Regions from separate parts of the Microbacterium sp. CGR1 genome, predicted to be linked through region 2. Evidence: predicted binding sites of a transcription regulator. Region 2 holds the regulator's gene; the other holds the start of a gene.
The links. Region 2 encodes LexA, which represses DNA repair genes until DNA is damaged. Its sites were predicted from a motif close to TCGAACANNTGTTCGA; they were not measured.
Positions count from the first base shown of each region.

Region 1: a site for LexA is predicted at 1,909-1,924, ahead of recA (recombinase RecA). Genes of this name have one in related genera too.

Region 1 is NZ_CP012299.1:566,558-569,967, reverse strand. Features, by position in the region: gene AKG07_RS02620 (regulatory protein RecX) at 1-362, opposite strand, end outside; gene recA (recombinase RecA) at 669-1,712, opposite strand; gene AKG07_RS02610 (DUF3046 domain-containing protein) at 1,998-2,222, opposite strand; gene AKG07_RS02605 (helix-turn-helix domain-containing protein) at 2,246-2,554, opposite strand; gene AKG07_RS02600 (CinA family protein) at 2,696-3,178, opposite strand; gene pgsA (CDP-diacylglycerol--glycerol-3-phosphate 3-phosphatidyltransferase) at 3,175-3,410, opposite strand, start outside.
Region 2 is NZ_CP012299.1:1,382,867-1,386,276, reverse strand. Features, by position in the region: gene AKG07_RS06650 (prolyl oligopeptidase family serine peptidase) at 1-959, opposite strand, end outside; gene lexA (transcriptional repressor LexA) at 1,015-1,701, opposite strand; gene AKG07_RS06640 (LysM peptidoglycan-binding domain-containing protein) at 1,984-2,346, shown strand; gene AKG07_RS06635 (histidinol-phosphate transaminase) at 2,438-3,410, shown strand, end outside.

The sequences.
Region 1 (3,410 bases), 820 kb from region 2:
GGAACGTCGCCCAATGCCGCGTCGATCACATCGCGGGGAATCCCCCGCTGCGAGAGCGCTCGCGACAGAGCGACCCGTCCCTGTCCTTTTCGCTCGATTCCCGACATCACGAGCTGATCGGCGAGAACCGCGTCATCGAGGTAGCCGCGGCGACAGAAGTCGTCGATCACGTCGTCGATCGATCCGGAGTCGAGCCGGACGCCGTTCTCTTCGTAGCCCTTGAGCACCATCCGCGCCTCGGACAAAGAGAGCGATCGAGCCCTCAGCTTGCGCACGAGAAGCTCCTCGGCGTCGACACGCAGCTTCGACGGATCGACTCCGCTCTCATCTGCTGAGTCTTCGTGCGGCTGCAGTGCACGCAATCGGGGAGCAGACCGAGCCGCAGCGCCACGAGCTGGATGCCGTTCACTGGGCCCACGAGAGTCGACGAGTGGAGCTGGAGCCGAGTCGCCGGTGGATGCGACTCCTGCCGCCGTCGATTCCTCGAGGCCTGCGTCTTCCGCAGCGCGGGGGGTGCCTGCATCGGACCCGGCAGAGCTTCGATCGACCGGCTTCATCCGCGCGGAATCACGGCCGAACAGGGGGATGATGGGGGCGAGCTCCTGAGGCTCGCCCCCGCCATCACTCATGGTTCGCTCCGGTTGCGCCACGACCGCGAACCATCACGATCATGCCGGGCGGCGCTCGGCGAGCTCGTCAGCAGGCGCCTCGGTGGCTCCTCCGATGCCGAGCTTCTGCTTGATCTGGGTCTCGATCGCCAGCGCGATGTCGGGGTTCTTGAGCAGGAACGTTCGCGCGTTCTCCTTGCCCTGTCCCAGCTGGTCACCGTCGTAGGTGTACCAGGACCCGGACTTCTTGACGATGCCGTGCTCCACACCGAAGTCGATCAGGCTGCCCTCACGGGAGATGCCGACGCCGTAGAGGATGTCGAACTCAGCCTGCTTGAACGGCGGAGCCATCTTGTTCTTCACGACCTTGACCCTCGTACGGTTTCCGACTGCGTCGGTGCCGTCCTTCAGAGTCTCGATTCGGCGGATGTCCATTCGGACGGACGCGTAGAACTTCAGCGCCTTTCCACCCGCGGTGGTCTCCGGCGAGCCGAAGAAGACACCGATCTTCTCTCGCAGCTGGTTGATGAAGATCATCGTGGTGTTCGTCTGGTTGAGCCCACCGGTGAGCTTTCGCAGCGCCTGAGACATCAGACGAGCCTGCAGACCCACGTGGGAGTCACCCATCTCGCCCTCGATCTCGGCTCGAGGCACGAGCGCGGCCACGGAGTCGATGACGATCAGGTCGATCGCCCCGGAGCGGACGAGCATGTCCGCGATCTCGAGCGCCTGCTCACCCGTGTCGGGCTGCGAGACGAGAAGGGCGTCGATGTCGACACCGAGCTTCGCGGCGTAGTCAGGGTCGAGCGCGTGCTCGGCGTCGATGAAGGCAGCGATTCCGCCGGCGCGCTGAGCGTTGGCGATCGCGTGGAGGGTGAGCGTCGTCTTACCCGACGACTCAGGACCGTAGATCTCGACGATTCGTCCACGCGGCAGTCCTCCGACGCCGAGGGCGACATCGAGAGCGATGGAACCGGTCGGAATGACGGCGACAGGCGCACGCTCGTCGCTGCCCAGTCTCATGACCGAGCCCTTTCCGAACTGACGATCGATCTGGGCGAGGGCGGTCTCGAGGGACTTCTCGCGGTCAGCGGGTGATGGCATGACGTGCTCCTTATGCTCGCGTGGTGCCGCCTGTAGGCTGTCGCGGTCCTCCCGGCTGGGCGGAACTCTCCGACAAGGCGTATGGCTCTTCGGCTTGTTCTTCACCGTAGGAGGAGCCTCCGACATTGCGTCGTCAGCACCGCGAAACAGGGAGAGAAACGTCTCTGAACCACTTGTGCAGAAGACTACGCCCGTTTCGAACACATATTCGACGACACGCCGTCGCGGCGTGTCGCAAATCGAAACCGCCTCGAACGGGGCCCTCGCCGCGAACGCCTCAGAGGGTCATCGCTTGCGCGGCTCCAGACGACCTGCACCGTGTCGCCGCTCCAGGGGGACATCCGTCTCGGCGCACAGCGCCAGCCAGATCTCGCGCGGTGCGACGCCAGCGTCCAGCGCTTCGTCGGCAGTGCGCCCGGCGAGCTGAGTCAGAACGAGGTCGCTGATCAGAGATGACCCGCGACCGCCGAATTCCGCGTCGACTGCGCGGAGGAACTCACTACGTCGCATCAGAGGCTATGAGAGTCCGACGTTCAGTGGAGCGACAGCTCGGGCTCGACAGAAGCCACGAGGTCGTCCGGAACGACATCAGGGAAGACCTGAATGCCTTCGAGGACCGAGATCCGGTCGCCGACCTCGCGCATGATGATCGAGATGGGAACATCCAGAGCGTCAGCCACCGAGGCGAGAATCTCACTCGATGCTTCCTTCTGGCCCCGCTCGACCTCGCTGAGATAGCCCAGCGCCACAGAAGCCTTGCTTGCAACCTGCCGGAGCGTCCGCCCCTTCTGCAGGCGGAAGTCCCTCAGCACATCGCCGATTTCCTGTCGTACAAGAATCATCGGAACCTCCTCCCAGATCGCCTTCTCGAGGTCTCCCTCGAAGAGACCGCCAGTCTAGTCCTACCGACCTTCACAAAATCTACCTTCGCACGCTGTGCTTTCGGTGTGAGCACATAGGACATAACGGAGCGCACCCATCCCCTATTCCCGCAGAACCCGAGCGAGCATATCGATCGCCGCGTCGACCGCCTGCGCCCGCACCTCGGTACGATCACCGTCGAATCGAAACAACTCGGTCACCGACGAATCCGGCGTCACCACGGCCACATGCACCGTGCCGACCGGCTGACCGTCAGGTGAGTCCGGCCCCGCGATACCCGTGGTCGAGACGCCGACGTCGGCAGGGGCCCCGTCGACGTTCAACGCACCGCGCACCCCCGCCGCCATCTGAAGAGCGACGTCGGGGTGGACAGGACCGTGCGCGTCGAGCAGCGCGTCGTCGACGCCCAGCAGCGTGTGCTTCACCGGAGTGGCGTACGCGACGATCGCTCCGCGGAGGGAGGCCGACGCCCCCGGCACGGAGACGAACTCGGCAGCGAGAGCACCGCCCGTCAACGACTCCGCGACACCGAGCGTCCAGCCACGCTCGACCAGCGCGGCGAGCACGGCCGACGCAGATGTCACGAGGGCTGCCGCGCGCCTCGTACCTGCGCGACGATGTAGTCGATTCCGCTCGCCACGGTGAGGATCAGCACGAGCACCATCAGGATGGCGGTCACGAGCAGCCACGGCTCCAGCCCGATCACGACGTGCAACGGAAGCAGCGCCCAGGACAGGGCCACCGCCTGCACTGCCGTCTTGATCTTGCCCATCCAGGCCGCAGCCACGACGTGCTCCTTCGCCACCATGAGACGGT
Region 2 (3,410 bases):
AGCAGCACGCGGGAGCCCGCGACATCGTCGACACTCACGTGGCCGTCTGCGGGGAGGGGAATGCGGTGGGCGCTGCCGTCGGGGTCGATGACGACGACCCGGTCGCGACCGTTCGTGCGCACAGCCACGACGCGACCGTCGGCGAGCGGGCGGTACCAGCGATTGCCGAGCACCCAGAGGCCGTATCCCGTGTCGGCGTCGTCGTCGATGATCTGCTCCGCCGTGCCGACCGCCTGGGCTCCGCTGACACGCTGTCGGTGCAGAGCCCAGCGGCCCGAGGGATCGTCGGAGTACACGATCTCGTCGTCAGCCGTCCACTCGGGCTGCAGCGCGGCGCGAGTGGACAGCTCTGTGCGCGCGGTGCCGTCCGAGATCACCAACGACGCTCGCTGCCACGGCATCCGATCGCCGGACCACTCGACCCACGCTGCACGAGAACCGTCGGGAGACAGTGCCGGATGAGCGTAGAACGACTCGCCTTCGACGAGGGTCTTCAACAGCGCAGGCCGGTCGGATGCCGACCCGTCGGTCGGGATCTCGACGATGGCGCGTCGGTGAGGGGAGACCGACAGATCCTCCCGCACGGCGAACAGGCGGCCGCTCTGCAGACGCAGACCGCCGTGCGCCGGGCCCGGGGGTGTCAAAGGAACGGGGACACCGCCGCGGGGCATGCGGTGCACGCGCTGATCCTTGGCATCGACGAAGTACAGCGTGCCGTCGGCATCCGCGGTCCACGCCCCGCCGCCGTACTCGTGGACGCGAGACCGAGCACTCCATGGCGCGGGAAGGATCTCGGCACCCGTCGAACTTCGCACGGTCAGGCGACCGCCCTCGGCAGGGATCGACTCACCCCACCAGATCTCGTCAGCCACGAAGGCGCTGCCATCGATCCGCGGAGACGACGCGGCGATCCGGTCGGGGGTGAACGGAGAGGTCCAGGTACCGAACGGCGACGACATGGTTCGAGCCTATGGTGCGTCGACGCCCGCCGACACCGGCAGGGTGGGAGGGGAGTCAGACCGCGCGCAGCACGGCGACGATCTTGCCGAGGATGACGGACTCGTCGCCGAGGATCGGCTCGAATGCGGAGTTGCGAGGCAGCAGCCAGGTGTGGCCGTCGCGTCGACGGAGAACCTTCACCGTCGCCTCGCCGTCGAGCATGGCGGCGACGATCTCGCCGTTCTCGGCGCTGCTCTGCGACCGCACCACGACCCAGTCGCCGTCGCAGATCGCCGCATCGATCATCGATTCGCCGGACACCTTGAGCATGAACAGGTCGCCCTTGCCGACGAGCTGCCGGGGGAGCGGGAAGATCTCCTCGACCTGCTGGTCGGCGGTGATCGGGACACCTGCGGCGATGCGGCCGACGAGCGGCACGAGCGCCGCATCGCCCACGGGGGTCGCCACATCGGCGGGATTCTCTCCGCTGGTGCCGGGGAGGTCGATGAGCACTTCCATGGCACGGGTCTTGCCGGGGTCGCGTCGCAGATATCCGCTCAGCTCGAGCTGGCCGAGCTGGTGGGTCACGCTGGACAGCGACTTGAGGCCCACGGCGTCGCCGATCTCTCTCATGCTCGGCGGGTACCCGTGACGGCTGATCGACGCCTGGATGACCTCGAGGATCGCCATCTGCTTGGGACTCAGGCTCTTGCGGCGACGGGTGCGCGGGACGTCGGCGTCGGGGGCGGAGATGTCGCTCATGGTGCTCCTCAGGTGTGCGATTCCGGCGTCTCAGTTCGAATGTCGGAGGCCCGTGGTGGGGTGTTGACATCGAAACCGTATCCGAGAATCGCGCCGAAGTGGAAGATCTGTTCGAGCGTGTCGGCCGATTCCCGGACTTCTGTTTCGAAGAACGCTTGACAGATGTTCGAATTCGAAGATAACTTCGGAACGTAGGTTCGCATTCACGGCTCCCGGCCGAGGCGCGAATGCGAACGCTACGCCAACTTCACCGCCCACGCGGTAGATGCAGAGGAGCACGACATGAGCACCATCACCTTCAGCAGTGCAGCAGTCCTTCCGGCTCGTCCGGCGACGCGGCTCAAGCTGACGGCGCGCGGTCGACGTGTCGTTCTCGCTGTCGCGGCCGTGCCGCTCGCAGCCGGGATCGCATTCGCCGCACTCAGCGGCGGCAGTGCGATGGCCTCAGGCGAGCAGACTGCCACGGCATCGTTCGCGACGGTGACGGTGATGCCCGGCGACACGCTGTGGTCGATCGCTGAGAGCGTGGCCCCCGGCGCGGATCCGCGCGACGTGATCGGCGACATCACGCGTCTGAACCTGCTGCGCGGCGGCGAGCTGCAGATCGGCCAGGAGCTGGCGATTCCGGCGCAGTATTCGGAATGAACCCGTGAGGGCCGTTCGATCGAGCGGTGCGGCGCGGATGCGCGTTCACACTCCGTCACCACGGGCGTCTGTGTAGTGAAGGCGGCCTACCATGGGAAGGGTGACTGCATCACTCGCCGACCTCCCTCTTCGCGACGACCTCCGAGGGCTCACGCCCTATGGAGCGCCGCAAGCGCCTCTTCCGATCGCACTCAACGTCAACGAGAACACGCATCCGGTTCCCGACGCGGTCGCCAGTGACATCCTGGACGACATCGCGGTCGCGCTCCGCGATGTCAACCGCTACCCGGATCGCGAGTTCACCACGCTCCGGGAAGGGTTCGCGGAGTATCTCGGTCATGGTCTCGAACCGGCTCAGATCTGGGCGGGCAACGGGTCGAACGAAGTCCTTCAGCACATTCTGCAGGCGTTCGGAGGGCCGGGCCGCACGGCGTTCAGCTTCGCCCCGACCTACTCGATGTATCCGCTGATCTCGAAGGGCACCGGAGCGCGTTGGGTCGCCGGCACCAGGCAGCCCGATTACACGATCACCCCCGAAGAGGCGGCAGCGCAGGTGCGAGATGTCGATCCTGACGTCATCCTGCTGTGCTCGCCGAACAATCCGACAGGCACGCCGCTGGGCCTCGACGTCGTCGAAGCCGTGTACGAGGCGTCGAACGGAATCGTCGTCGTCGACGAGGCGTACCAGGAGTTCGCGCCGCACGACGCGGCATCGGCTCTGACCCTTCTCGAGGGACGACCGCGGCTCGCCGTCTCCCGCACGATGAGCAAGGCCTTCGCCTTCGCGGGTGCCCGCGTGGGGTACCTCGCCGCGGATCCTGCCTTCATCGACGCTCTGCGGCTCGTGCGCCTGCCGTACCACCTCAGCGCTCTCACGCAGGCCGCAGCCGTCGCCGCTCTGCGCAACTCCGACGTGATGCTCGGCATGGTCGAGGAGATCGTCGAGCAGCGGGATCGCATCTCCGCGACGCTCGAGGCGCTGGGGTACACCCCGCATGAGTCCTGGTCGAACTTCGTCCTGTTCGGGGGTGTCGCAGAGCCCCAGAAGGTCTGGCAGCAGCTCT